DNA from 2 places in the Paenibacillus sp. 2TAB19 genome. Region 1 is predicted to be linked to the other one. Evidence: riboswitches for the same ligand, from Rfam matches in the RefSeq annotation. Region 1 holds a riboswitch; the other holds the start of a gene.
The links. Region 1 has a riboswitch for cyclic di-AMP ahead of AB4Z33_RS17355 (ABC transporter ATP-binding protein). Riboswitches for the same ligand answer to the same signal wherever they lie in the genome.
Positions count from the first base shown of each region.

Region 2: it holds a riboswitch for cyclic di-AMP, as region 1 does, so the genes downstream of both, AB4Z33_RS02680 (APC family permease) here and AB4Z33_RS17355 (ABC transporter ATP-binding protein) in region 1, are expected to answer to the same signal.

Region 1 is NZ_JBFRGE010000036.1:38,701-53,301, forward strand. Features, by position in the region: gene thiO (glycine oxidase ThiO) at 1-411, shown strand, start outside; gene thiD (bifunctional hydroxymethylpyrimidine kinase/phosphomethylpyrimidine kinase) at 420-1,274, shown strand; cyclic di-AMP (ydaO/yuaA leader) riboswitch at 1,414-1,579, shown strand; gene AB4Z33_RS17355 (ABC transporter ATP-binding protein) at 1,701-2,585, shown strand; gene AB4Z33_RS17360 (ABC transporter permease subunit) at 2,592-3,389, shown strand; gene AB4Z33_RS17365 (ABC transporter permease subunit) at 3,416-4,210, shown strand; gene AB4Z33_RS17370 (DNA alkylation repair protein) at 4,258-4,965, shown strand; gene AB4Z33_RS17375 (retropepsin-like aspartic protease) at 5,036-5,428, opposite strand; gene AB4Z33_RS17380 (hypothetical protein) at 5,418-5,672, opposite strand; gene AB4Z33_RS17385 (ABC transporter ATP-binding protein) at 5,867-7,642, opposite strand; gene AB4Z33_RS17390 (ABC transporter ATP-binding protein) at 7,635-9,404, opposite strand; gene AB4Z33_RS17395 (hypothetical protein) at 9,752-9,895, shown strand; gene abc-f (ribosomal protection-like ABC-F family protein) at 10,098-12,002, shown strand; gene AB4Z33_RS17405 (dipeptidase) at 12,310-13,665, opposite strand; gene AB4Z33_RS17410 (YdeI/OmpD-associated family protein) at 13,780-14,337, opposite strand; gene AB4Z33_RS17415 (VOC family protein) at 14,327-14,601, opposite strand, start outside.
Region 2 is NZ_JBFRGE010000004.1:25,706-40,729, reverse strand. Features, by position in the region: gene AB4Z33_RS02730 (response regulator) at 1-45, opposite strand, end outside; gene AB4Z33_RS02725 (sensor histidine kinase) at 51-1,586, opposite strand; gene AB4Z33_RS02720 (ABC transporter substrate-binding protein) at 1,842-3,134, shown strand; gene AB4Z33_RS02715 (carbohydrate ABC transporter permease) at 3,222-4,112, shown strand; gene AB4Z33_RS02710 (carbohydrate ABC transporter permease) at 4,130-4,972, shown strand; gene AB4Z33_RS02705 (glycoside hydrolase family 5 protein) at 5,003-6,346, shown strand; gene AB4Z33_RS02700 (DinB family protein) at 6,396-6,863, opposite strand; gene AB4Z33_RS02695 (hypothetical protein) at 6,943-7,509, opposite strand; gene AB4Z33_RS02690 (carbonate dehydratase) at 7,584-8,285, opposite strand; gene AB4Z33_RS02685 (glycosyltransferase family 39 protein) at 8,480-9,775, shown strand; gene AB4Z33_RS02680 (APC family permease) at 10,070-11,896, opposite strand; cyclic di-AMP (ydaO/yuaA leader) riboswitch at 11,994-12,190, opposite strand; gene AB4Z33_RS02675 (sensor histidine kinase) at 12,391-13,797, opposite strand; partial or broken gene AB4Z33_RS02670 (response regulator transcription factor) at 13,798-14,545, opposite strand; gene AB4Z33_RS02665 (hypothetical protein) at 14,701-15,024, shown strand, end outside.

The DNA.
Region 1 (14,601 bases):
GAAGATAAGCCTGTTCGGCATATGGTGTTCAGCAATCAGGGTTATTTGGTAGGCAAAGAGAACGGTACGTTAGTATGCGGAGCCTCGGAGGATGTTGCCGGCTTCGATACTTCGGTAACGGATAAGGGGATCGACCGTCTAAGGAAATGGAATAAACAAGCGTTTCCTTTCCTTGAGAACGAGACCCCGTTTCACCGATGGGCAGGCTTACGTCCTTCCACGCAAGACGGTTTTCCTTTGATTGGCTCTTTGAAGGAAGCCAGCCATGTCGCATTCGCGGTCGGTCATTATCGCAACGGCATTCTGCTTAGTCCGGCTACGGCCATGCTTGCAGCCGATTGCCTGGAAGGCAAGGAAACAGCCGAATATAATCAAGCTTTCTCACCGGAACGGTTTGGAAGAAGGGGTTGAGCGTATAGATGGATACCTATTCAAGGCAACAGGTTGCAAAGGCTTTAACAATCGCTGGTTCCGATAGCGGCGGAGGCGCGGGCATTCAGGCCGATCTGAAAACGTTCCAAGAGCTTGGCGTCTTCGGTATGTCCGCAATCACGGCGGTGACTGCCCAGAATACGCTTAGCGTACATGGCGTATACCCGATGAGTACGGATGCGATTACTCAGCAGATCCATGCGGTAGGCAATGATATCGGAGTAGATGCCGTTAAGACGGGCATGCTGTTCAGCAGCGAAATCATACTTGCGGTTGCCGAAGCGATCCGGACGTTCGGATGGACGAAGGTTGTCGTGGATCCCGTCATGGTAGCGAAGGGCGGTGCCGTGCTGCTGCAAGAAGAGGCAATTCGCGCCCTAACGGGCAAGCTATTGCCGCTTACGGCAGTCGTGACGCCTAACATACCGGAAGCGGAGCAGATTACGGGCAGCTCGATTCTGAGCAAGACGGATAAAGAAGAAGCGGCAAGGAAACTGGCCGGCTTCGGTGCTCGTTATGTCATTATCAAAGGCGGTCATGACGCGGGGGCGGAAGCCGTGGATTTGCTGTTTGACGGCCGCTATTTCACCGAGCTGGCAGGCAAACGCATCGCTACGGGACATACGCATGGTACGGGATGCACATTCTCAGCTGCTCTGGCAGCAGGGCTCGCTCGCGGGCTTGATGTCGAGAGCGCTATGCGAGAGGCCAAAGCTTTCATCCAAGCGGCAATCGAAAACGCGATACATATCGGCGGCGGCCGGGGACCAACGAACCACTGGGCGTACAAGCGCAGCCGAACGTCTATCTCCATGCTATATGACGAAAATACAAGCAAATAATGGCATACTTATCGATAATAAGTGCTACTGCCCAATTAAGCCGATGCCATTCAAGGATTGGATCAAAAATCAGCTAAAACCCTCTGAATTTCGGTTTTACTTTGCATAAGGTTGGGCGTATGATTTGTTCAACAACTAAATGAGTCAAACGCTAAATTCCCAAACAGGGAAACGGGGGACCCGACCGAAACCATCCGAATGGTTTCATGGGGTGAATCCTTTCGCTTGCCTTAGCAAGTATGAGGTAGGGCACTCTCAAGCCCGAATCCGACAGCTAACCTCGTAAGCGTATTGAGAGAGAACCGCGATCGTGCCTTGCATAGGCTCGTCTTTTTCGTTATGCAAGAAGTCCGAGAGTAGAGTATCTCTGCTCTCTGGGCTTCTTTTTGTTGCGTATAAGCATGGAAATTACGAGGAGGCTGCCCAATGAATGCGATCGAAATTAACAAACTGACCAAAACGTACGGCAAAGCAAGAGGAATAACTGATATTAGTTTTTCCATTGAAGAGGGAGAAATTTTTGGGTTTATCGGGCCGAACGGGGCAGGTAAATCAACGACGATCCGAACGTTATTGTCTCTCATCTATCCGACAAGCGGCAGCGCTACGATATTCGGTAAAGACTGCATCAAGTTTGCTCCGGAAATCAAAAAGGAAATCGGTTATTTGCCGTCGGAGGTTTTTTATTACGACAATATGAAGGTCGCAGACTTGTTGAATTACTCAGCCAGCTTTTTCAAAAAGGATTGCAAAAAAAGAATAAAAGAATTGGCTGAAATGATGGATCTGGATCTAACGAAAAAAATAGATGACCTGTCTTTAGGCAACAAAAAGAAAGTGGGTATCGTTCAAGGTCTGCTCCATAGTCCGAAGCTCATTATTCTTGATGAACCTACCAGCGGCCTTGATCCGCTCATGCAGCAAAAGTTTTTCGAATTGCTTGAAGAAGAGAATGAAAAAGGAGCCACGATTTTATTCTCCTCCCATATCTTAAGCGAAGTTCAGCGGTTATGTAATCGAGTAGCGATTATTAAAGAGGGAAAAATCGTTACGGTCGAAAAAATCAGTACTTTAAAAGAAAATAACTACAAAAAGTTTACGGTAGATACGTCAGAACAACTTGAACCCGATTTTTTCAATATGGCCGGCGTGAACAATATTTCGGTGAACGGGAAATCAACGAGCTTTTTATTTAAAGGCAATATAAACCATGTGATGAGAAAGATAGCTGAAATTGAAATTGAGAACTTGTGGATCGAAGAGCCGAACCTTGAGGAAATCTTTATGCATTATTATGAAAAAGGGGTCTGATCGGCGATGAATATGTTTGTGCATGAGTTGAAGGCGTACAGAAAATCGATGCTGATATGGACGCTCTCTTTAATAGGCATCATGATCTTATTCCTCTCGCTCTTTCCTGGCATGTCCAAGGACATTGACGAATTTACCAAAGTGCTGGAAGGCTATCCCGAAGGCGTCAGAAAAGCGCTCGGAATTGAGCTCGAAAGCATAGGGACCCTATTAGGCTTTTATTCTTATATTTTCATGTACATTACGCTCTGCGGCGCTATTCAAGCGATGATTCTGGGAACGTCGATTGTTTCCAAGGAGGTCCGTGAGAAAACAGCAGACTTTCTCTTAACGAAACCCGTAACGCGTACGCAAATAATGACTTCCAAGCTGATGGCTGCCGTTGTTTCATTAGCGGTTACGAATGTTCTATATCTCATTGCGGCAAACCTCATGGCAGTCCAGATGAAGACGGAAGATTATAGCGGGAAACTATTCTTTATGATTTCGTTAACCTTGTTGTTTATACAGCTCATTTTCCTTGCCATAGGCATTATCGTTTCCGTTGTGTTTCCTAAGATCAAGGCTGTGTTATCCGTTTCGCTCGGTACCGTGTTCGCCTTTTTTGTAATCGGCATGCTCGTAGCGGCAGGCGATGATGGCGCCAAACGTTATTTGTCGCCATTCAAATATTTTGACCCTAAGCTGATTATCGAAAGCTCCAAGTATGAAGCTTCCTATCTCGCGGCAGCCATCGGCATCATTATCGTTTCCATCGCTGTCAGCTACGCCGTCTATAGGAAAAAAGATGTTCATGCTGTATAAGAGAAAACGACAGGGTGGGGTGCAAAATGAATGTTTTTTACAGGGAAATGAAAACGTACCGAAAATCGATTATTTTTTGGAGCATTGGAATCATTCTGTTGCTTGCAAGCGGTATGAACAAATATGAAGCAACGGCAGCAAGCGGACAACTTAACAGCATGATGAAGGATATGCCCAAAGCTCTCAAAGCGTTTATGGGCTCGGGGGATCTGGATCTATCCAAGGCTAGCGGTTATTTTGGAATCTTGGCCATATACTTTTTGTTGATGGCAACGATCCATGCGGTCATGCTCGGAGCCAATATTATCGCAAAGGAAGAACGGGATAAAACGGCAGAGTTCTTATTCACGAAACCGGCATCGCGCAATCAAATCGTTACGGCGAAAATACTGGGGGCGTTAGCCAATATCCTTATATTAAATATCGTTGCCTGGGTTTCGAGCGTTGTTATTGTAGGCAAGTACAGTAATGGCGAAGCTGTAAATGATGATATTGCCATCGTCATGTCCGGAATGTTCATCTTGCAGCTTCTCTTCCTGGTTATAGGTACGTCGATCGCTGCCGCATACAAAAACCCGAAAAAGGCAGTCTCGCTTGCAACAGGCATCCTGCTTATCACGTTCATTCTATCGATTGCCATCGACTTGAACGAGAAACTCGAAACCTTAAAAGTGCTCACGCCGTTTAAATATTTTGAAGCAAAAGATATTATGTATGGCGGTGGGTTGGATGTTGCATTTGTCCTCATATCTATCGTATTTATTGCAGTTTTGACGATAATGACGTATATATTATTTAGGAAACGCGATTTGCATGTTTAAGAGACTTATAAAAGGTAAAACCTCTATAAAAAAGGAAGTGTTGACCGATGAATCTAGAAGAGGTTATGCAGGAGCTTGAAGCTCTCGGCAAGGAACGAACGAAGAAAATATACGTTTCGAATGGTGCGCAAGAGCCGTTATTTGGTGTTGCTACAGGGGCTATGAAGCCTATTTTCAAGAAAACGAAAATCAATCAACCTTTGGCCGAGCAGCTCTATGCCACAGGTAACTACGATGCTATGTACTTTGCCGGCATTATTGCTGATCCCAATGCGATGACGGTAGCGGATTATGATCGCTGGATGGATTCGGCTTATTTTTTCATGCTGTCTGATTATGTGGTCGCGGTAACGTTGGCAGAAGCGGATATTGCGCAAGAGGTTGCCGATAAATGGATCGCAAGCGGAGAAGAGATGCGTATGTCAGCGGGGTGGAGCTGTTACTGCTGGCTGCTCGGCAATCGGAAGGACAGTGAATTTGACGAAAGTAAATTAGCCAATATGCTCGAATTGGTGAAAAATACGATCCATGATGCTCCCGAACGAACGAAATATGCGATGAATAACTTTTTGTACACCGTGGCGATATCCTATGTGCCGCTCCATGAGAAGGCGGTCGAGACCGCAGAGGCAGTAGGCCCGGTAGAAGTCGGTAAAGACAAGAAACCAACCAAGCTCATACACGCTTTGGCTAACATTCAGAAGGAAGCGGCGAAAGGGAGGCTTGGTTTCAAACGCAGACATGTTAGGTGTTAAAGTTTTGTTTTAAAATATAGGAAAGTATACAAATGGGGATGTGCGAATGATGCACGTCCCCATTTGTATTTTATGCAATTGGTGCAGGATACATTTCCATCCTCATGAGATCGATGACCATGTTGCCGCCTTTAAGTATATCTAGACCAATAAGTCCATTAATGTAATTGATATCATCGTGAAATACGCCAAAATCAATTCTAATATCCTTCATGTTAAAGTTACCGAGCTGAATCTCATCTATCTGCTTTTGAAATGAATACTCATCTCCGCCAATTCCAAAGCTTCTTACAAGCGTATCTCCATTCTCGAAATGTATGCCGATTTCTGAAACGATATCAGAGGACAAAAGGGAATGCGCTGCGCCAGTATCAATGACTAAATTGTCGACAGTTAAAGAGCGCCCTTTATAACAAATGGTCATGGACGTTTGGAGTAAATTGTGAATATATTCAATCTGCATTTCGTCTACTCCGATATAAAGGGTTATGTCTAAGTTCAATAGCTATTTTCTCTTGGCCGGTATGGTAGACAATGTTGTTGTCCTTGCACTTAAATAATTGTTTAGTTGCTTCATCTGGATCTTGAATCGCTTTAACCAATGCGACTTCATCAACATACTGAATATTACCTTCGGTATGGGAAGTCAGGATTTCAAGCAGAACATACTGGCTGGGGTAAATATTCCGAACTTCTTGCCATTGCATAGTACATTCACCTCGCTATCAGCGTTTCTTGCAATAAATTATACCATATTACTGGATTGTCAACTGCTCCATTTTTCTCCGATACGCTTCTTAATAATTTCTTTTAATAATGGAAGAGTTGCTAGGAAGGTAAAAAACAAGGCTCTAATCGTAAACGATACGATTGGAGCCTTGTTTTTTGTTCAATTGGAGCATTAAGCCTCCATCTTCTGAGCGGAGTGCAGCTTGTAGTAGCGACCTCTCTGAGCCATCAGTTCGTCATGCGAGCCTGATTCGGCAATGCCTTTATCTGACACATACATGATCCTATCGCAGTTCTTAACGGTGGAGAGGCGATGCGCGATAATGAACGATGTGCGTCCTTTGAGCAATTCATTCAAGCCTCGCTGAAGCAGGCGCTCGGTCTGAGCATCGATGGATGAAGTAGCTTCGTCCAATATAAGGATGCGCGGATTGGCAAGCAGCGTGCGAGCGAACGAGATGAGCTGCCGCTGTCCTTGTGAAAGCTTCGAGCCCCGTTCATTAACCTCCGTCATATAGCCTTTCTCGAACTCGCGGATGAATTCGTCGGCGCATACGGTTTTGGCAGCGGCGATAATCTCCTCCTCGGTGGCGTCGAGCTTGCCGTAGCGGATATTATCAAGAATCGTGCCGGAGAAGATGAAGCTGTCCTGCAGCATGATGCCCATTTGACTGCGCAACGACTTCAGCTTCACTTCCGCGATATCATGGCCGTCGATAAGAATCTTACCGCTCGTTACATTGTAGAAGCGCGAGATCAGATTGACGACCGTTGTTTTGCCGGCGCCTGTAGGACCAACAAGAGCGATGCTCTCGCCCGCTTGAATATCGAAGCTCAGATTTTGCAGCACGTTGTGACCAGGATCGTAAGCGAAGGTCACATCGTCGAACGTTACCCGTCCGCGGATAGGAGGCAGCTCCCGCGCCTTCGGAGTGTCGCTTACGGTTACTGGCTCGTCTAGCGTCTCAAAGATTCGTTCCAAATAGGCAACGGCGTTAATAAAGCTGTTATATAAGTTCGAAATGCTGAGAATCGGTTGCCAGAAGCGCGCTGCATAGCTGCTCATGGCGAGAATGACGCCGAATGTGACTTCCTGCGGTCCAAGCGCCAGCAAGCCGACGAAATAGATGGCAGTCGTTACGATGGCCGCCAGGTTGTCTACCGAGAACGGGATCAAGAAGTTGAAATACATCGCTCTCATCCACGTTTTGCGGTAGTTGCCGGACAGGCGGGTCATGGTGCCTTCGTTATGCTGCTCGCGGGTGAAAATTTGGGTGACGCGAATGCCGCTGATGCTCTCCTGCATGTATGCGTTCATATTGGAGCTCTTGTTGGATACCGCTTGCCACGCCCTGCGCTGCTTGGTCTTGATGAGCAGCATGATGCCGAGGAAGACGGGCAGGCCACCGAGAATGACAAGCGATAGCTTGGCATTGACGGCGAACATAAAAGCGCCGATGAAGATCAGGTTCAAGATCTCCAAGATGAAGTTGATGATGCCGTTGGACAGCACATCCGATACCGAGTTAACGTAATTGACGACCCGGATAAGAATCTTGCCTTGAGGACGGTCGTCATAATATTGGAACGGAAGCTCTTGCAGATGCTTGAACAGATCCGTACGGATATCAAAGATGATATCCTGCCCAACGCGGGTCATAATGCGCGAGCGGATCGTAGCAAGAATAACGCTGACGACGATCGTAACAAGCGTTACCGCCGACCATCCGATCAGCGCCGTCTTGTCTTTCGCGGGAATCGTTACATCGACTACGTGCTGAATGATAAGAGGCGCGGAAAGCGCAATGCCCGCCGATAGGGCGCTCAGCACGAAGGCGATGATCATCGCCTTCTGGTGACGTCTAATATAGACGAGCGCCCGACGAAAGTGTCGGATATCAAAGGGTGACTCCAAATTCTCGTCGATGTCGAATTTATTTCTAGCCATGAGTGGTCACTTCCCTTTCAATGCCCTCGTTCTGCAGAATGAACACGTCGTAGTAATAGCCGCGCTTCGCCAAAAGCTCGGCGTGCGTGCCTTCTTCGATGACACGGCCGTTCTCCAAAATGAGGATACGGTCAGCCTGCGCCGTCGTAGACACGCGCTGGGCGATAATGATTTTGGTACAGGCGAAATCCAGCTCCCGCAGGCTCTGCTGAATATGCTCCTCCGTCTCGAGATCGACAGCGGAGGTCGTGTCATCGAGGATCAGGATAGGAGGCTGCACAGCCATGGCACGGGCCAAAGCGATGCGCTGCTTCTGTCCGCCGGACAAGCCGACCCCCCGTTCGCCGACGATCGTATTATAGCCGTCCGGCATCTTGCCGATGAAGTCGTGGGCGGCGGCGAGCTTCGCGAACTTCGTCACTTCCTCTTCCGGCATATCCGGATTGCCGTACGCGATATTGCCGTCTATCGTGTCGGAGAACAGCAGGACGTCTTGTGTAGCTATGCCGATATTGCCGCGTAGCTCATCGAGCTCCAGCTTGCGCACGTCGGTGCCGTCCACTAGGACGCTGCCCTTCGCTACGTCATAGAAGCGCGGAATCAGGTTGATTAGCGTCGTCTTGCCTGAACCGGTTGCGCCCATGATCGCAATTGTCTCTCCGGGCTCGACCGTAAAGCTAATATCCTCAAGCACCGTCACGTTGTCGTATTTGAAGCTTACGCGGTCGAACTGGATGCGGCCCTGATAACGTCGCTTATCAACCGTGTTGTGCTTGTTGACGATTTCAGGATGCGCATAATAAACATCGATGATTTTGTTAAGGCTTGCAAAAAATCGCTGAATGTCATTAATGATAATGCCGATGTTGCGCATAGGGTTGGACAGCCCCCATATGAGCGCGGAGAAGGCGGAAAACTCACCGAAGGTGATACGCCCGTCCATGATGTATAGACCTCCTACAAGCATAAGGATCACGCTGAATGCCTGGGAGAATGTCTCTAAGTATGGGAAGTAGTCAAGCCATACCATAGCCGCGGTCTTGTTCGCTTTAGAATAGTTAACATTTTTCTCCGTGAACTTCTGGACCTCGAATTCTTCTCTCGCGAACGCCTTGACGACGCGATTGCCGGCAATATTTTCCTGAGTCGTCGTATTGAGCTGCGAGAGACGTTCCCGAAGATCGACATACATCGGGCGTACGCGCCTCGCGAAAATAAAGGCCACAATAAATATCGGCGGCGATAGGATAAGCAGCCACAACGTCAGTTCGACGTCGATGAAGAAGAAATAGACGACTGCCGCTACGAACACGGTCAGCGATTCGATGATCGTCTTGATAATCCACGCCAAAGAGTGTCTTACCATATCGAGATCGCCCGTCATCTTGGTCATCAGATCCCCTGTGCGGTTGCGATCGTAGTACTTCATGTCCTGGCCTTGAATTTTGTTGTACAAATAAATACGGACGCGGTACAGCATGTTCTGTGATGCTCGTTCATACATGATGGTTGTAAAATAAGCCAGTCCCGTGCGCAGCAAGGAAAAGCCGATCATGCCGAGACAAAGTCCGATCAGCATCGCCTTCTCGCGCGATAGATTTTGCATGGCATTGTCGCCAGCGATAAACGTATCGACAATGCGTTGACCGATGTACGGGTTAATAATGGTCAGCGAGGAGCCTACTACAGATAGGCATAACGCAAGAATATACCGTACACGATCCCCTTTCAAATTGAGCCATAACCACTTGAATTGAAACATCTGATCACCGGTTTCTGTAAGTTTCTAGATTCTGAATTTCGGAGTGAAAAGCCCCCTCTGTTCATGGATGGGTTGCATCCAATCGAACTGAGACGGCTCCTCTTGAATATTACTATGGAAATTATAACATGTGAATTGGAAATATTGCGGAACATTTTTTTTATATTTAATTGGTACAAATTTATATGACAATGATATATATCTAAGGGTGAATATATGCAAAAACACTAATTTTCAGCCGAAATACATTAATTTTTTATTGCGGGGATTGTTGGGCGTTGGCCCGGTTGCCATCGTACCTTGGATTATGGTAACGTAGAATTATTAATGTGAAGGGGGTGAGGTAGGTGAATCACGAAATGGCCAACAACCGTATTAGCCAGCTGCCGATTGCAACGGCTGGCATTGTTCATGCATTTTCCGCGAACGGGATCAGTCTGTCCAATTACGATCATACGTTTGAACCATTCGCGAGAAGACGCCTACCTTAACCACAACGGATTGTTTTATTGTCCAGAGGGTCGCGGGCTTGTTGCCGCGGCTCTTTTTTTGACGTATAGGAAAGTATATGATTTTGCAAATACTTTCTCTATACGTTTCGACGAAACGTTGGCGTCTATAGATAGAACGCCGTCAGGTGTTTCTTCTTATGTACGCAAGGAGGGTCTTCATCCAACAGGAGGCTCTTTAAAAATGATAATAGTGAACATTCAACAAATAAAGAAATACCATGCGGCGAACCTTGTGCTGGACGGGGTGACGCTGCAGCTTCAAGAGAATGAAAAGGTCGGTCTGATCGGCTGCAACGGCAGCGGTAAATCGACGCTGCTTCGGCTTATCTCGGGTCATGATGGAATCGACGAAGGTATGCTGACCGTGAAGAAGGATTTGCGTATCGGCTACTTGCCGCAAATTCCCGCGGAATTCGAAAAGCTTACCGTTTATGAGGTGCTCGCTTACGGGGTTCGGGAGCTTATGGTCACGAAGCGGGAAATGTCGGAGCTGGAGGAGCGAATGTCCGGCTCTGAAGCTGCATCGAATTCGGAAGCGATGGAGAGATTGCTGGAGGCTTATGCCCTTGTGCAAGAGCGCTTCGAACGAGGCGGCGGCTATGAGATGGATACGGCTATTGATCAAGTGGCGAGCGGATTGCAAATCGATCGGCGCAATGACGGGCGGAAGTTCGGCAGCTTGTCCGGGGGAGAGAAGACTCGTATTGTTCTGGCGTCCCAGCTGGTCGTTCGTCCGGCCTTGCTGTTGCTGGACGAACCGACGAATCATCTGGATCTTAAAGGCATCGAGTGGCTCGAGCAGTTTCTGCAGCGTTACGAAGGCGCATGCGTGATCGTGTCGCATGATCGCTATTTCCTCGATGCCGTGGGGACGAAGATGATCGAGCTGGAGGATGGCGAAGCTCATACGTACCTCACCAACTACAGCGGGTACATCAAGGAGAAGGAAGAGCGTCTTATGCAGCAGTTCGCTCAATATCAAGAGCAGCAGAAGGCGATCAAAAAAATGAAAGAAACGATTCGACAGCTGGAGGAATGGGGACGCATCGGAGGAAACGAGAAGTTTTTCAAGAGGGCAGCCTCGATCCGTAAGGCTTTGGAGAGGATGGAGACCGTGAAACGTCCCGTCTTGGAGCGGAAAACGGCGGATTTCGAGCTATCTCCTCTTGAGCGATCCGGTCGAAAGGTCCTCGCATTCGAAGACGTGACGAAGCAATTCGGAGGAAAAGCGATACTGAATGGAGCAGAGGGAAGTCTGATGTACGGCGAGAAGGTCATGCTGCTCGGAGACAACGGATCGGGAAAAACGACGCTGTTCAAGCTGCTTCAGAACGTCATGGAACCGGATGGCGGCAAGGTGGAGCTGGGCGCGCGCGTGGAAATCGGTTATTTGGCGCAGCAGGAGCCGGTTAGCGATCAGAAGCTGACAGTACTCGATTATTTCCGCATCGAGGGAGGCTTGGAAGAAGGGGAGGCAAGAAGCGTGCTGGCCCAATATTTGTTCTATGGCGCCGACGTTTTCAAGCCGCTGCATATGATCTCAGGAGGCGAATGGTCGCGCCTGCGCTTAGCCTTGCTGGTGAGACGGAAGCCGAACTTGCTTCTGCTGGATGAGCCGACGAACCATCTCGATGTCGCCTCGCGGGAAGCGCTTGAGGAAGCTCTGGAGCAATTTCCAGGCACGATATTGGCGATTTCCCATGACCGATATTTCATTAATCGACTTGCGAAGCGCGTATGGGAGCTGGAGCAAGGTAAGATTACCGCTTATCTCGGCAATTATGATGACTATAAGGTGAAACGCGGAGAAAGGCAGGTATCGGCCCCCGTACAACTGCCGAAGAAAACTAAAGAGGCTCAAGGCGGCGGATCGGAGCGCCAAAACGATCGCAGGCGCGAGCAGCTAGAGCTCGAAATTGCCGTAATGGAAGAGGAATTGGCTCTTGCGGATATAGAATTGCACCGGCTTGATCATAGCGGCGATACCGCACGCCTTGAAGCCAAATGGCACGACAAGGAAGAGGCACAATCCAAGCTCGATGCGCTTATGGCATTATGGCTGGAGCTGTCGGACTCTACTTCATGAACCAAATATTTTCGTGAAAAAAGGACCTCGGCCTTCACTATTAGTGGAGTTCGAGGTCCTTTCGCGTATAAAAGGTGCATTCTCATGACGTTTTGCCTGTATTTCATACAGCCTAATCGGTCCCAATCGCCTGTTAAGCGACTTTTGAATGGAAAACATACAGTCAAAACCGGCATTTTAGCCCGCAGCAGGGTTTCTCCCTCCCTTTGACTGTACGAAATCCAATCATACTCAGATATCGTATCGTTTCCAGTCATTTGACTGCACAAAATCCACCCAAAAGGCTAGGGCATCTCAAAATTAAAGCTTAGAGCTGTTTCAAGTACGCTACGATCGTAAGCAAGCCTTTGTCGAAATTCTCGAGATTGAAATGCTCGTTCGGCGCGTGCAGGTTTTCGTCCGGGAGGCCGAAGCCCATCATGACAACGGGAGCTTGCAGGATGCGGGAGAATGTCTCGACGATCGGAATCGAACCGCCGTCCTTCGTGAACAGCGCGCGAGTGCCGTACACTTGCTCATAAGCGTCCGCTGCCTTCTGCAGCATTGGATGCGAAGGATCCATGTTGAACGCTCGGGCTTGTTCACCGCGTCGAATGACCAACTTCGCTCCGGGCATGACATGGGACTCCAGATGTGCCGTAATCCGATCAAGGGTGAGCGCGGGATCCTGTTCACCGACGAGACGGCAGGTAATCTTGGCATGAGCTTCCTTCGGGATGACGGTTTTTGTGCCTTCGCCTTGGAAGCCGCCATAAACGCCGTTCAGCTCAAGCGTCGGTCTTGCGCCTGTCCGCTCAACGAAGGAATAGCCTTCTTCCCCGTAGAGGGCTTCGAGACCAAGATTGCTTCGTAACTGCTCGTCATTGTGATTTTGCTTGAGAAATTCCGCGCGCATGTCCGAGGAGAGCTCCGGCACGCCTTCGTAGAAGCCGTCAACCGCGACTCGTCCTTGGTCGTCATGCAGGGAAGCGAGCAGAGATACGAGCGCATGCAGCGCGTTCGGAACGCCGCCGCCGAATGTGCCGGAATGCAGATCGGTATTGGCAGTCGTGATCGCGACTTCAAGCGAGCAAAGTCCGCGCAAGCCCGTCGAAATAGCCGGTTTTCCCGGGGCTAGAAGCGAGGTGTCAGATATAAGCACGACATCCGCAGCCAGCTTGTCGGCATGCTCCTTCATAAAAGCGGGCAGATTCGGGCTTGAAATCTCCTCTTCGCCTTCGATGCAAATCTTCACGTTTACCGGAAGGTCATTTTCTTGCTCCAAAAGCGCTTCAATTGCTTTCATATGTAGGAACAGCTGTCCTTTATCATCCGTTGCGCCGCGCGCATACAACTTGCCGCCGCGGATGGTTGGTTCGAATGGAGGGGTGTCCCAGAGATGCAGCGGATCAACGGGCTGCACGTCATAGTGACCGTAGATAAGTACGGTCGGTTTGCCAGGCGCACCTAAATGCTCGGCATATACGATCGGATGACCTTTCGTGGGAATGATCTCGACCTTCTGCAGGCCGGCTTTCTCCAATTTGGCAGCCACCCATTTCGCGGCATCAATCATATCGTTCTTATGCTCGGACAATGCCGAGATGCTCGGTATCGTTAGAAATTGCTTCAACTCATCCAGATGTTGTTCCTTTTTGCTCCGAAAATAGCTCTCGTAACTCACAGGCAGCACCTCCTCATTTATTGTAGTTTTAGTATACCTGTTCAGACGGTGAAGTAAAACTTGTCTAAATGGGAGGGAATGCCCTGATTATCTTTCGAGGCTTCGGAATCCGTTCTAATCGCCAACAAGTCGCTCATTATCATTCCATTGCCCATACATTTTGTTAGTACGGGTATGCTCGATAAATTTGGCTAATCGATTTTGAAACAAGGCAGCGTCTTGGCGCACGGACTGGATATTGTCGATCCGAATACGGACATAGAGCTCGGGCAAGCCTTGAAAGTTCTCATAGAGCACTTCGTCCTCGCGTAATTGAGCTAATATATCTTCATGAATAACGAAGGATTCAGCACTCATATCAGGCAGAACTTTACGTCCTGCCTCCGTCATTAAACCTAGCTTCTCCATACAGCGGACGCGCTCTTTATTGAGCTCGGTCCATTTGCTCTTATTTCTGCGAGGTGAAAATCGCTGCGCTGTCTGCGTGTCGTTCATTTTTTTCTTCGTGCTGTCAATCCAACCGAAACATAACGCTTCTTCAACGAAATCCACGTAGTGTAAGGAGTAATCATTTGTAACTATCCAACAATAATCTTCCGTACCATGATTGTCGCTTAGCCATTGCCGCCACTCTTGCCGACTTTCTACATGTACGATGTTATCAATGATCATGGTTTCGATCGCCCTTCATGAAGTTCAACATGTCCAAGTAATGCTGATTGTACATGATGCCTAACACGTTACCGAACGGATCGATAACCGAAGCCGTGATGAAGCCTTCCCCGCGGTGTTGAATCGGTTCGTACTCCGCAGCTCCCATCGCTTTCAGTCGGCTTACTGTCGCATCAATATCATCCACATGCCAGTACATAATGGAACCGCCTAAGCCGGCTGTTGCTTGGGGAGGAGCATATTTGCGATTAATCAATCCCAGCT
Region 2 (15,024 bases), on a different contig from region 1:
GTGATCGTCTTCCACGATAAGTACCTTAATCTTCGGCTCGCTCATGCTGCTCATCTCCTTTCGCTCATGTCCGTCGACAATAAAGGCATGACAATGTGGAAGGCGCTGCCTTCGCCCTTCTTGCTCTCGGCGCTAATCTTGCCCCCATGCGTCGTAATGATCGTGTGACAGATAGATAGTCCCATGCCCCAGTTGGTCGCGGTCGGCTTAGAGGAATAGAACGGCTGAAAAATATGCACAAGAGCCTCTTCCTCCATACCGATGCCGTTATCCCGAATGACTACCTCTACCCACTTGTTCTTCACGTTGATCTCAATGGTCAGCTGCCGCGATTTTTCCGGAACGAATTCGAGCGCATCGACGGCGTTCGAAATAATATTTTCAAGCGCTTGCGCGAAATAATAAGGGTCGGCCATAATGACCAGCTGCCGCGGCGGCATCGCATAATGAACCTTGATCGGCTTCAATTCCATTCTTTTATCGTCCAGAAGCTTGTTGAGCAGCTCATTCAGCATAACAGGCTGCAGCTCGATTTTGGACTTCAGATTTTTCTGATGGACAGCGTCGAGCCGATCATATACCTTCTTGCAGCGCTGTTCAATGACCCGAATCTCCTCGACGACCTCCGGCGACTTCTCGCACATGTTTTCCAAAAACTCTGTTTGCGCCATTATGGCAAGCAGTTCGTTCTTCATATAATGGCTGAACACGCGCGACGTTAAGATAGCGGAATCGATATTATGCGAAATAACCGATTCTTGATTGCGAATGCTGTTCTGGATGCGCGCGTATTTGTAAATGCTGTACAAGCTGACGAACAGACAAACCCCCGCAATGTACGGCAGCATTGTATAAATAGAAGGGTTGCCGACGAGGTTAATCGGCTTGAACCTTATAAAATGGGCGGCTTTGGATACTTTAATCAATATATCGGGCGCCCAATAATTCATGTAATAATACGTAATTTGAACCGAAATGTAAGAGATTAAGATCATTAATATATTGCTTCGAATTTGACGAACTTTAGGCGCATCATACAAAGCGTATACAAGCAGCACTACCCCCGCAACAATATACAGCGTATTGACGACGAACGTAACCGTGTGGATGGATTCATACAGCGAGACGAACCCTTTCGCCGTCATGTAGTCCGGGTACATCCGATAGTACATATGCGCGTAGAAGAAAGGATCGTACAGCATGATCTGAACGATGCAGGGAATGGCTAGCAGCGATAATAGCAAGGTTCTACGTCTGGACGAAATGTTGAAAGCGAAATAAATGGCGGAGCACAGCCCCGTATACAGAAACATCATTGTAAACACGTTAAATACGCGAATGAGCGCAAAGCGCGAGATCGGCAGAAACATCAATTGATTTTGCAGCGACTGCCTGATTCCGAAATAATCGTCGAGGCTGAAGTAGTAGTAAGCATCCTTGGACATGTACGTAATGATGCAGGAAACGACGATTAAATAAGCAAACCCCATCAGCAGCATGAAGAGAGTCGCTTTCGTATATTTCTGCTGTGTCAGACAAAATACCGCTATCGCAATAAACAAGATAAACACGAAGAAAATGAACACCAGCGACCCTCCCGCTCTCTTTCCATGCAAATAAAATAGATTTTATTTGATCCACACGCCGCTGTATAGGTTGAAGTTTTGTACACCTAGCTAGCCGCATAACCCGCGTAAAGCGCTATTATTCCCCTATAATCCCCTACCATTATCCAATTTACCCTGTCTCGCCCCTTGAAAGCGATGATAAAACTTCAACCTTACGTTCACGGCCGGTTGCCATTACGATGGAAGCACGACAAAGATACAGGAGGGGTTTTCATGAATCAACGTTTTAGATACCTCAGTATAACGCTTATGGCGGGGCTTGCGGCGACGATCGTAGGTTGCGGCTCGAACAACGCGAACGAACCAAGCAGCACGAACGGCAACGACAAGGTGGTATTGGAATATTACACTTGGACCGATGAAGAAGCCTATATGAAGAAGGTCGTTGAGGCGTTTAACGCCCAGAACAGCGACATCGAAGTGAAGATGAACACGATTAGCAACAACTCGAATGAGTATAACACCAAAATCATGACCAACCTATCCGGCGGCTCCAAAATGGACGTATACAGCATTAACGGCACGACGAGCCTAGGCACGTACTCTTCCAAAAACCAGCTTCTCGATATAACCGATCGAATCAAAGAAGCGAACCTAGACGTTGGCGCTTATGGACCTAGCTTCCAAGATATTACCGAGGTGCTGACGAAAGGCAAGTATTACGCGCTTCCTTACCGCACATCGCAATATGCTTTGTTCTACAACAAAGCGATCTTCGACCGTGAAGGCATTAACTACCCTACGCAACTGACATGGGACCAATATGCCGAGCTGGCGAAGGCTCTCACGAAGGGCGACGGGGCTAGCAAGCAATGGGGCGGCTACTATGCGGACTGGATGACCGCGCCGCTTGGCGCGCTTCAGAAGGGCACGACTATTCTTGACGACAGCTTGGACGATGTAGCGGACTGGTTCGATTATCTCGACCGCATCTACTACAAGGATCAATCTCATATGAGCTATAAGCAAATGAAGTCGCAGAGCACCGACTGGATCAAACAATTCGAAAGCGGCAATGTCGCGATGCTCGTTAACGGCGAATGGACGATTAATATGCTGAAAGCGGATATCGAAGCCGGCAAAACGAACATCGAATTCGATATGGCGCCGCTTCCGCTGCCAGACGGAACGAGCGATCCGATTACGGTCGGCGGCGTAAGCACATTTATGGGCATTAATCCTGACAGCAAAAACATCGATGCGGCGTTCAAGTTCGTCCAGTTCGTAACGGGCGAAGCAGGCGAAGCGATCATTGCCGAATCCAGCGTATTGCCGGCTTATGCCAGCGACAAAACGAAGGAATCATTCCTTAACGCAACCGGCATTAAAGGAAGCAGCTACTTCTTCGAAGCGAACACCGTTGTGGAAAACCAGCCGATTGCCCAGATCGACGAAGTCAATCGCGTCTATAGCGAACAACGGGATCTCTATCTGTTCCAGGAGCTGGATGCCGCGAAAGCCATGAAAAACTTCATGGAACAGCGCGCTTCCGTTCTTAAACCGTAACTATAGCTAAGCAGTCGGCTTCCGTATCCTAGGACGGAGGCCGATCTTGTTTCACGAGCTATACCATTCTATCAGGAGGTTGTTTCTATGACGGACAAACGTCTTCTCAACTACAAGTCATACCTAACAGGGACGTTATTCATTCTACCGGCCTTCGTCTTATTTGCCGTATTCATTCTCGTTCCGTTAGTGTATGGCATCGTCATGAGCTTCACGGATTACGGCGGCTTCAATATTACGCCTAATTTCGTTGGTTTGGATAATTACGCGAGGCTGCTGCAGGACGATTATTTCCGTGTTTCTCTGAAAAACAATTTTATATACACGCTATTATTCGTGCCGTTAACGATGCTGCTAGCTTTGCTGTCTGCTATAGCGCTGAACAGCATTCTGCATCTGCGCAAATATTTGCGCATGGCCTTTTATTTTCCGCAAATTACGTCGATGGTATCCGTTGCGATCGTCTGGGGACTATTGTTCAACCCGATGTCCGGCCCGATCAATCATATGCTGGAAGCGATCGGCATATCGAATCCGCCGGAGTGGCTTATGTCCTCGCAGTGGGCGCTTCTTGCCGTCGTCATTGTCGCGGTGTGGAAGAGCTTCGGCTACTACATGATTATTCTGCTCGCGGGCATTCAAGGCATTCCCGAGCATTTGTATGAATCCGCTAGACTGGACGGCGCGGGCAAGCTGCAGCAGTTTTTCTATATTACGCTGCCAAGTCTATCGCCGACGTTGTTTATGGTATTAATTTTAACCATCATTAACTCTTTCCAAGTGTTCGATCTCGTATCCGTCATGACCGACGGCGGGCCGGGGCGTTCAACGAACGTATTGGTATTCCGCATTTTTCAAGAAGCATTCATCAACTACAAGATGGGGTATGCCGCAGCGATGTCGACCGTCCTGTTCCTCATCATTATGGTCATATCGCTCATTCAATTCAGGCTCGAGAAAAAATGGGTGACTTACTAAAATGGGAGGTACGCATAATGGAAGCCGTCACTAAATCGAAGACTAGCAAGCTCTTGTATTATGTGCTGCTGCTTATTCTGGTTGCCTTCTCGGTCGCCACTCTCTTTCCGTTCTTATGGATGATCTCGACTTCGCTGCGCACGGATATCGACCTTTTCCAGAACCCGAATAACTGGATTCCATCGTCGTTATATCTCAATAACTTCAAAGAGGTATGGACGATCATTCCTTTCGGCAAATATTTCATGAACACCGTCATGCTGTCCGTCGTCATTACCGTGCTTCAAGTGCTGATCTGCTCCATGGCCGCTTATGCGTTCGCCAAGCTCAAGGTGCCGTTCAAGAGCACGCTCTTCATCCTGTTTATGGCCAACTTAATGATGCCTTGGCACTCCATCATGGTTCCGCAATTCGCCGTCGTCAGCAGCTTGGGGCTGTACAACACGCATGGCGGCTACATCTTGATTCAATTGTTCAGCGGCTTCGGCATCTTTCTGATGCGTCAGTTTTTCATGAGCTTGCCTGGCGAGCTGAACGAAGCCGCTCGTGTCGACGGGTTTAGCGAGTGGAAAATATTTTGGCGGATCATTATGCCGCTATCGGCCGCGAGCTTGTCCACGTTCTCGATCTTTACCTTCACGTTTATGTGGAACGACTATTTGGCGCCGATGATTTACCTGAACGACGAATCGCTGAAGACGCTTCAGCTCGGCTTGCAGTCGTTCCAAACCGAACACACGATGGACTACGGCTTGCTGATGGCGGGTACGGTGCTGGCCACCATTCCGATGGTTATTGTCTTCCTGATCGGCGAACGGTTCTTCATTCAAAGCGTTGCGACGACAGGCATGAAAAACTAATTACTATATTAAAGAAAAGAGGACTTCTATATGACTATTCAACTGGAAAAATTCGTTCAAGTTCGCGGCGAGGATTTTACGGTTAACGGCGAAAAGATCGTATTTCGGGGCTTCGGTCTCGGCTCGTGGATGAACCTGGAGCATTTCATGATCGGCTTGCCCGGCACGGACACGATGATTAAGCAAGCATTCGCGGAGGTGTACGGCGAGGATCGCAGCACCGCCTTCTTCGACCGCTTCCTGCTGGAGTTCGTCGGCGAGAAGGACTTTGCATTTTTGAAAAAAATCGGCGTTAACCATTTGCGCATTCCGTTTAACTATAAGTACTTCATCGACGATCAAAATCCCGCCGTGTACAAAAAAGAAGGCTTCGTCTATCTCGACCATATCATTGCTCTATGCGAGAAATACGAAATCTACGCGATGCTCGACCTCCACTCCGTTCCCGGCGGGCAAAATCCGGATTGGCATTGCGACACGAACTCGGGTCTGCCGCTGTTCTGGGAATACAGCGCGCTGCGCGATACGGTAATCGGGCTATGGGGTCATATCGCGGACTACTACAAGGATCAGCCTTGGATTGCCGCTTACGATATCGTCAACGAGCCTTCGATGGTAACGAACGCGAAGGTATTCAACGAGTTCTATGAGAGGGTCATCGCGGAAATTCGCAAATACGACGAGCATCATATTATTTTCATCGAGGGCAATGCGTTCACGACCGACTTCACGATGCTCGATCCGGTCGACGACCCGCAGGTCGCTTACGAGTTCCACTTCTACCCTTTCGTCGACGAGCCGGCCGTTCTGACGCCGGAGATGGACCGTACGAGACGCCGGGAAATTTTCAAAGAAGCTTTCGACAAGCTGGTGAGCATCCGTGAGAAATACAAGCGTCCGCTTTGGTGCGGCGAGCTTGGCTTGGTGTTCGAGAAGGAGCAGATCGACTTCCAGATGACGATCATCGAGGATATGCTCGACCTTTGCGAAGCCAATGACGTCTCTTGGGCGCTATGGACGTACAAGGACGCCGCTACGATGGGTATCGTGTATCCGCGCGAAGACACGCCTTGGCGTCAATTGACCGAAGAGATCAAGCTGGTCTGGAATCAACATAAGGAGCAAGAGAAAGGCGAGGCGCTGGTCGATTACATGGCGGCGACCTACTTCAAACCGATCTCCGTAGAGGAGCGCTATCCGCTGCAGTTCCGGATGAGAACGCTGATGCAAGATATCACAGTGGAACAGATTTTGAAGCCGCATTTGCAGAAGCGTTCGTGGGAAGAGATGTACGAGCTACCTGCATCGTTCCACTGGGAGCAATGCGAGCAATGGGACGAGCTTGCCGCTGTGGTCGAGAAGTATACGAAGTAAATAAGAAGAAGGTCATTCTTTGCATTGATGCAAGGGATGACCTTCTTCGTTAATTGGCAAAACGTTTAATCAGGTTTATCGAGTTGAAGTGCAAACCCTCATGGTAGAGTGTGTAGTTCAGAAACTCCCCTATTGTGCTTATCGTAAGTCCCGACCCTGTCGTATACGAATCTTTGACCGGCTCATCCAAGCGACCAATCAAAGTGTGCTCGATACGCTTCGGCTGCTCGGCCAACATTGCAAGCAACGTATCCAAGCTCGGAAGTTCTCCTTCCCAATCAGCCGGTTTCGTCCCTCTTCCGAACCAGCGTTCGAAACTCTCCGGCAATTGCACGGTCTCCCCGGAAAAATAAAAAGCAAACTTCTCTTGAACCAAATAAATATGCCCTAAATTCCATCTTAAATTGTTATTGAACCCTTTCGGAACGATGTCCAGTGTGCTCTCGGAAATCCCCTCTACTGCCTTAATAGTCTGCTGGCGGATGAATTCAAGCTGTTTGAATAATGGTTGATTCATACGATCCCTCATTTAATTTTAGAATTTTAATTCCTCAAGACCAAATGACATTAATTTCCTATAGCTTACCATATGATCTTCATTTTATCGAGTTGGCTATTTCAAGCAGTATATGAACGGTTACTTTGTCTTCTACCCGGCTATCAATAGACAGTAGGTATTGCCATCCGTCCTTTTCAAATACGAGTATATTGAATCCTCTCTTAGACATCGGAATGGGCATTTCCATGTAGAGTGCTCGATTACCGTCCTGGAGCGTGTAGCTTTGTTTTATTCTTCTCGATTTTTCAAAGTTTAATTTTTGCGAGCTTGGTCTTACATCAATCTTGTAATGATTTTCGCCTTTCTTTTCATGAAGATACTCGATACCCAATTCATCGTTTTTATGGTATTCCTTGTCGTTATAGCAGCTGCCAAAGTGATGGGTAAACGCGATCGGAGGCAATTTATAGGGCAGTTTAAGTTCTTTATGATGTAGCGTTTCGCATTCTTGCAAAGCTTCTTCAACCGATTTAAAGCCCCCATCTAAATAAGGTTTCTCAAACGGAGGAACATCGCCGCGTGGTTCTGCACCGACTGTATGGATCTGGATTACTATCACACCGCACACAAACAATAATCCCCTTATGACAGCTCTGCACTTCATAGACGTTTCACCACCTTAACTTTTTACCGGTAGTGTACGCTATTAAGAAACTAGTTATTAATCCTATTAAGAATTCATTTCTGCCGCCGCGATTCGGCTGCAAGGCCGCAGGAGCAGCGCCGCTCTCCGAACAGCATGCTGTAGCTTGCCGGAAAAGCTTGGTTCACGCGCTGAACCTCCTTCGCGAACTGTTGCTTCTCCATCGGCAATAGGCTAAGACCATCGGCTTTCGATTGCATGTCGATCACAGCCCCAGGTGGAACGAACCGATTATCTGCGACACGGACACCGCCGGTTACGACGGCGTGATTGGAAACAAATACGCCGCTGCCCAGCTCCGCATCGAACACGAGCGCATGGAAGCCGACAAACGAGCCCACCCCGAGCAGCGCAGGTCCGTGGATGATCGCGCCATGTCCGCACGTAACCTCCGAATCAATATAGATTGAATAGCGACTGCCTCCGACCGTTACGTATTCATCCTTCAACCCGTGTAAAATAACGCCGTCCTGCAGATTCGTGCGATCGCCAATGTAGAACGGTGTCCCTTCGTCTGCGCGTATGCTTGCGCTAGGCGCCACGAACACCCCTCCCTTAATCGTCACGTCCCCGATAATGCTTACAAACGGACTAATGAACGCTTCCTTGCTTATGACAGGCACACGCGATACCGGTACGGTAGGCGTAACCGGGTTCGGACTTATGAACCGAACGAACAGATTATACGGACCCTCCGGCTTCAGGAAATGAACCATCGAACGAAACCCTTTTCCCATACCTGTCATCTCCCCTACTCACTAATAGCAGTAGTTAACTATATGTGTATAGAACGATAGCTTTCCCTAGTCGAAGTAACAATTTGGCAGATAAGTCCGTCTGATACCATATAACAGGAACTCATGCTACAATAAGTAATCCTGCGACGATGTTGTTCGCAGATTGTTTATAACAAGAAAGGTAGTGTTTCACCATGTTAACCAAATGGCGGTCATTCACTAGCTGCCACGCCCTTGTCCTAATCGTATCGTTCGTCGTCATCATAAGCACGTACATTACATTCAGCCAAGGCCATGACATGTATCTCGGAAGCTTCACCGAATATAACAACGATGACGTAAAATACATCCGCAGTGCAGAGACGCTTCTGCAGCATGGAATATTCACCTACCATGAGCCGGACGTATCTACCGTATTCATCATGCCGGGTCTTCCGTTCGTTCTCGCCTTTTGTATGAAGCTGTTCGGATATTGGGGAGGTATACAAGCTTTCCGCGTCGTGCAAATATTGTTTTTGGCGGGCACGATCGTTCTATTCTATTTATTCAGCCGTCGTCTGCTTAATGAACGGTTCGGACTTATTGCAGCGCTCTTATTCGCGCTCTATATACCGAACTATGTCGCTGCCAACCTCATTCTTACGGAGGTGCTCGGCCAGTTCTTCCTTTGGCTGTTTCTTTACGCCGGCTACTTGGCTGTCACACGGCATAGCTTGCCGTTATTCGCATTAGCTGCTGCAAGCTTGAGCCTAGGCATCTATGAGCGGCCTAACTTTGCCCTGCTTCCGCTCGTCTTCTTGGTGTACATGCTTATTCACGGCTACCGGGTGAAGCAGCTCATTAAGCCCGCCCTTGTCGTATCCGGCATCGTTCTACTGTGCATGTCTCCTTGGTGGATCCGCAACGCGATTGTTTTCCATGAGTTTATTCCGCTCACGTTGTCATCGGGTAATCCTTCGCTGCTTGGCTCTCAGCTTGAATGGCAGTATCCGCCGGGTGCAGTCGAGAAATTCAAGGACGACTTCGATAAGATCGCATCCGCGACCAATCGCATCGATTCGGATCGATTCCAGAAGGAGCTCGCCGTGAAAATTCGAAATTACGGCTTCCGAACACAGCCTATGACTTACCTTTGGCAATACACGGGGGATCGCGTCAATGATATGTTCAAAGTTCCTTATTACTGGAAAGAGATTTTCGGACTAAAGCCGCATTTCGTCAAATCAACGCATTTCGTTATGATCGGCATAGGAATCTTAGGCTTCATTATGACGTTAGTGATGAAAGTTCGACGCAAGGATTTGTCGCTCTTATGGTTAACGGCGCTGTATTTTATCGTAACGGCGCTTCCGTTCATCACCTTTTCGAGGTATGGGTATTTCCTCATGTCGTTCTTCATTATGTATGCCGCATTTGCCATTCATGCGTTCATACCGAAAGCGCAGTTGCACCCGAGTCGTGCCAAAAGCTCAAGCAGCTTGCACGGTTAAGCATACGAAGGTTGCCAATGCCAATACCATACCTAAATAACTGGAATTACTCCTTTTATTTTCGAGGCTGTAGGCCATTTCGGAGTAATAACTGGAAAAATTCCCGTTAATATCAGGCCTATCTGCAAATCGTCGCCATAGTGGAAAAATTAACGCCGGAAAACGGAGCTATTTCGTTCTCAAACCTAATAATTCTGAAATTAACGGGAGGAATTCCCGTTATTGATAACCCCACAATAAAGAGGCTGCCCATAAGTACGCTTATGGTGCAGCCTCTCCCTTTAAACCAACCTATTATTTTTTCAAATGATACGGAACGGTCGTTACGATCACGTCTTTGCGATGAAGCAGATTGGCTCGAATCATGAAGCTGGTCTGGTTGTGCAAAATATTATGCCAGCCCTTCTTCGGAATGAACTGCGGGATGACAACCGTCACCTGATAGTTCGACTCGCTTGCCTTACGCTGAACGGTATCGACGAACTTGAGCAGCGGATGGATGATCGTTCGATATGGCGAGTGGAGCGTCACCAACCTTACGTCAGGCATAAACTTCTCCCACTTCTCCTCGAATGCCGCTTCATCCTCCCGCTCGAAAGGAATGTACACCGCAATAATCTGTTCGGCTTTCAGCGACTTCGCGTAGTTGATCGAGTTCTCGACGACATGCGTAATGCCGGCTACCGGCAAAATAATGACGTTGCCCTCTATCGCAACTGGAGGCTCGCAGGTCGCCAGACGCAGCTGCTCCCCTACCGCTTCATAATGCTTCTTAATCCGCATGAACAAATAAATGATTAGCGGCAAGAATATGAGAATCGACCATACTTGCTCGAACTTCGTTAGGAAGAACATCATCGTGACAACGAAGCTAATGAGTGCGCCCGTCGCATTAATGATAAGCTTCGTTACCCAACCCTTCGGCTTCTCGCGAATCCACTTCACGATCATGCCCGTCTGCGACAGCGTGAACGGGATGAACACGCCTACCGCATATAGCGGGATGAGATGCTCCGTCTGCCCGTGGAACGTAATAATGAGGATGATGGACAGTACGCCCAAAATAATAATGCCGTTCGAGTAACCGAGCCGATCGCCCCTCACCGTGAACATGCGCGGAATGAACTTATCCTTCGCCAAATTCACCGCAAGCAGCGGGAAAGCCGAATAGCCCGTATTAGCCGCAAGAATGAGAATTAGTGCCGTCGTGCCTTGAATGAAATAATACATAATGTTGCGTCCGAACGTCTCTTCGGCGATCTGCGATACGACCGTCACTTCCACCTTTGGCGAAATCCCGTAATAATAAGCGAGCCATACGATACCGGAAAATAACACCGCAAGCAGCGCTCCCATCGCAACCAACGTCTTCGCCGCATTGTTCGGAGCAGGATCCTTGAAGTTCGGAATCGCGTTCGATATCGCCTCAACGCCCGTCAGTGCCGAGCTGCCCGATGCGAAAGCACGCAGCAGCAAGAACAAGCTAATACCCGCAACCGGCGTGCCAAGCGGCGGATGCAGCTCCGGCGATACGTGACCGGTAGCGATGTTGTAGATACCGACGCCGATCATGATGAACAGCGCCAGCACGAACAAGTACACCGGATAAGAGAGAATCGAAGCCGATTCCGTCACGCCCCGTAAGTTCAATATCGTGATGAAGATGACGAAGATCACCGCGATCAGAACTGTGTATTCGTGCAGGCTGGGAAAAGCCGACGTAATCGCGTCGGTTCCAGCCGATACGCTTACCGCAACGGTCAATATATAATCGACCAGCAGCGCGCCGCCTGATATGAGCCCCGGGAACAGGCCGAGATTTTGTTTCGATACAACATAAGCGCCGCCGCCATGCGGATAAGCGAAAATAATTTGTCGATACGATAAAATTAATGCCGTCAATAAAATCAATACGCCAATTGCAATCGGAACAGAATACCAGAACGCCGCTACGCCAATCGTCATTAGCACAAGCAGAATTTGTTCCGGACCATAAGCAACCGAAGATAATGCGTCCGAAGACAGAATAGCGAGCGCCTTCGTCTTAGCGAGCTTCTGCTCGCCTAGTTCCTTCGACTTGAGCGGTCGACCGATTAATAATCTTTTGATTGAAGCTAACATGCTGTCACCGCCGTCAATGAATGGTTTTCCTTAAAAAAGAGCACAACAAAAAAAGCCGCAGGGAAATCCCCGCGGCTATAAGACGAGCCGTAGTTGATTCACCTCTCCATACACGCTTACAAGGTTAGCTGACGGATTCGGGCGTTTAGAGTCGCCCTACCTCGAGCGAGCCTTCATAAAGGCAGCGACTCTCGGATTCACCCCGGCGACGTAGCAAGCTTTCGCTTATGCTGCGCGTCGCGATTGGTTCCCCTGCTTTCCGCTTCGAGAGCGGAAACTCAGCGATCGTGAATATATATTTTAGTGCATTACGATCATAGTCCTCTGGGAATGGAATGTAAACCAACGTTTTCGCTCAAATAACGTTAAAAAAGCGATAGAAAATCCATGAATGCGCATACATGACCGCAAGACGTGGCGCACGTCCCTGCTTTGCRCATTTTAATCGTTCAATCGCCACAATATCCGCTACACCCTTGATAATAATTAATTTATTAGACAACCGGGAAAGCAAGCGAGAATTCCGCTCCGCCATCTTTGCGGTTAGACGCTGTAATATGGCCGCCGCAGCGCTCGACAATCGCACGGGCAATCGCGAGCCCAAGCCCGCTTTCGCCGTCCTTGCCCTTCACGAAGCGATGGAATAAATACGGCAACAATTCCTCGGGAATGCCATTTCCGTCGTCGGATATCGACAATTCGACATGTCCCTTGCTGACGGCTGCGTGAATATAAATATGCTTGTTTGCATGGCGAACCGCATTGGACGAAATATTAAGCAGCGCCTGGAGCAGCTTATCCCGATCAGCCCTCACGAGCAGCTCTTCATGCTCATCGACCGATGGATGTAGGGACAGCTCTTTCTTAACCAACATCGGGTTCACGCGTTCGATCGTTTCGATAAGCAGTTCCTTGAGGCTGACCACTTCCGGTTCATAAATATCTTCCTCGCTGTCGAGCTTGGCGAGCAGCGTCATTTCCGTTACGATGTTTTTCAATCTTGCGCTCTCGCTTAATATGATGTCCAGTCCCTTATTAATGGATTCACCCTCGAATATGCCGTCCCGAATACCTTCCGTATATCCCGCAATGGACATTAACGGCGACTTCAGCTCATGCGAGGCGTTCTGGAAAAACTGCTTCTGCGCTCGGCTGAATCGATTCAGCTCTCCGGCCATTTCATGCACCGTACGCGCTACCGAGCCAATCTCGCCGCTTGCCTTCACAAGCTGCACGTCGGCGAACTGTCTGCCTTTCACCTTCGTCAGCTCTTCCTTCAGCCTCATTAACGGCTTAATAAGCTTTCTCGTAATGAGATGGCTGAGCACAAGCATAAGTACGCCGCCAATCGCGAATACGAGGAGCAGCCGTCCGAGCAGCGCCCGCTCGATTTCTTCGATTTTGCTGACGGAGGTCAGAAGCGTAAGCTTCCCTTGAGGGACGCTGGTGACGCTGGAAATATAACGGCTGTCGGTTCCGTCCCATATTTTTTGCAAGCTTACGGAATCAAGGTTCTCTACGGTCACCGCGCCTGCCACCGTTGCCTCCAGCTTGGCTGACGGCTGCAGTTGAAAGGAAACGGAAGGTGTAAATTCTCCTGCTTTCACATCTACATAATTGCCTTCCGCATCCGTCACAATGGCAGCTATGCCAGCCGCGGTCACAGGCGTAAGCGTCACGGATTCCGAAGCTACCGTCCCTTTATCGATCGATGAAACGGCCGACAACGTCGTAAAATGCTCAAGCGATTTCGTTATTTCGGCACTGACCTGAGCCATGTCCTGCTTCTGAGCGACCATGAAGTGATCCAGCAGCACATAATGAATAAGCACCGCAGTGATGGACAACACAATGACGAGCGCGACTCCAAAGGCAATATTGATTTGGTGGACAAGCTTCATCTATTCATTCACGCTCCGTTCCGTTCGCATGCGGTAACCGTGTCCCCACACGGATTCAATGGGGAGATGCTCGATTTTTTTGCGGATGCGTTTGATTAAATGATCGACAGCACGGTCGCTGCCGAAATAATCGTCGCCCCATACAAGCATTAACAGGTCGGATCTAGTGAAGGCGCGATTGGGCTGCTCGATGAACACTCTCAACATCGTAAACTCCTTGCTGGTCATCTCGACCTCCTCCTCTTGCCAGAACACGCGCCTCTCCTCCGGAAGCAGCGCCAACTCGCCTAGCTCCAGTCGCGATTTGGACTGTGCTGCGGTTAAAGCTCCTGACGGATTGCCGTCCTCGACTTGATTCCGTTTATACCAACGCTTCAATTGACGATTAACCCGGGCCACCAGCTCGCGCGGGCTGAACGGCTTCACCATATAATCGTCGCCGCCAAGCTCCAAACCTAATATTTTATCGACCTCCGTGTCCTTGGCCGAAATCATAATAATAGGCACCTCCGCTTCGTTGCGGATTCGTCTGCCACAGCTCGTAGCCATCCATGCCCGGAAGCATAATATCGAGCACCCATAGATCGGGCGGGCTTGTCCGCCATAGCTCCAACGCGTCCTCGGCCGTTTCAAGACCAACCGTCTCATACCCTTCCTTGCGCAAATACATTTCCACCAGATGGCGTATATGTTGATCGTCGTCCACGACGGCGATGCGATATTCGGTGATTGAAGCGTTCAATTTCATACCCCTCCACACAAGCCTTAGATGTAACAAGTATACCAAGCAGGCCTGGCCAATGGGGGCGTGCCATCGTTTTTCCACAAATACACCAACGTTATGCCACACTCGTCCTTTACTGTTAGAGCTGTAAGACAAACCGATTAGGAGAGTGAACCGATATGAACCACAAATTAGTTATTTCAAGAGCCGTCCTGTCATCCGCCTTGCTGCTGAGCGCCATTGCCGCTCCAACCTTGTCGAGCGCAGCCAGCGCCGGCGACAACCAAACAACGGTTTACGACACGAAGCACCAGCTGGCCACGCTGACCAAGGCAAGCTCGGTTGAAGCCGCTTCCGTCGTGTACAGCTTCAATAACCCCGTAGAGCTCGCCGAGCAATATGCGCCGGAGACGGTGCGGGCTTGGAAGAAAGCGCTGGAGCAATATGAGAAGCATGTCGGGACAACGGCTTCGTTCAAGAGCTCTACGCTCTCCGTTGAGGCT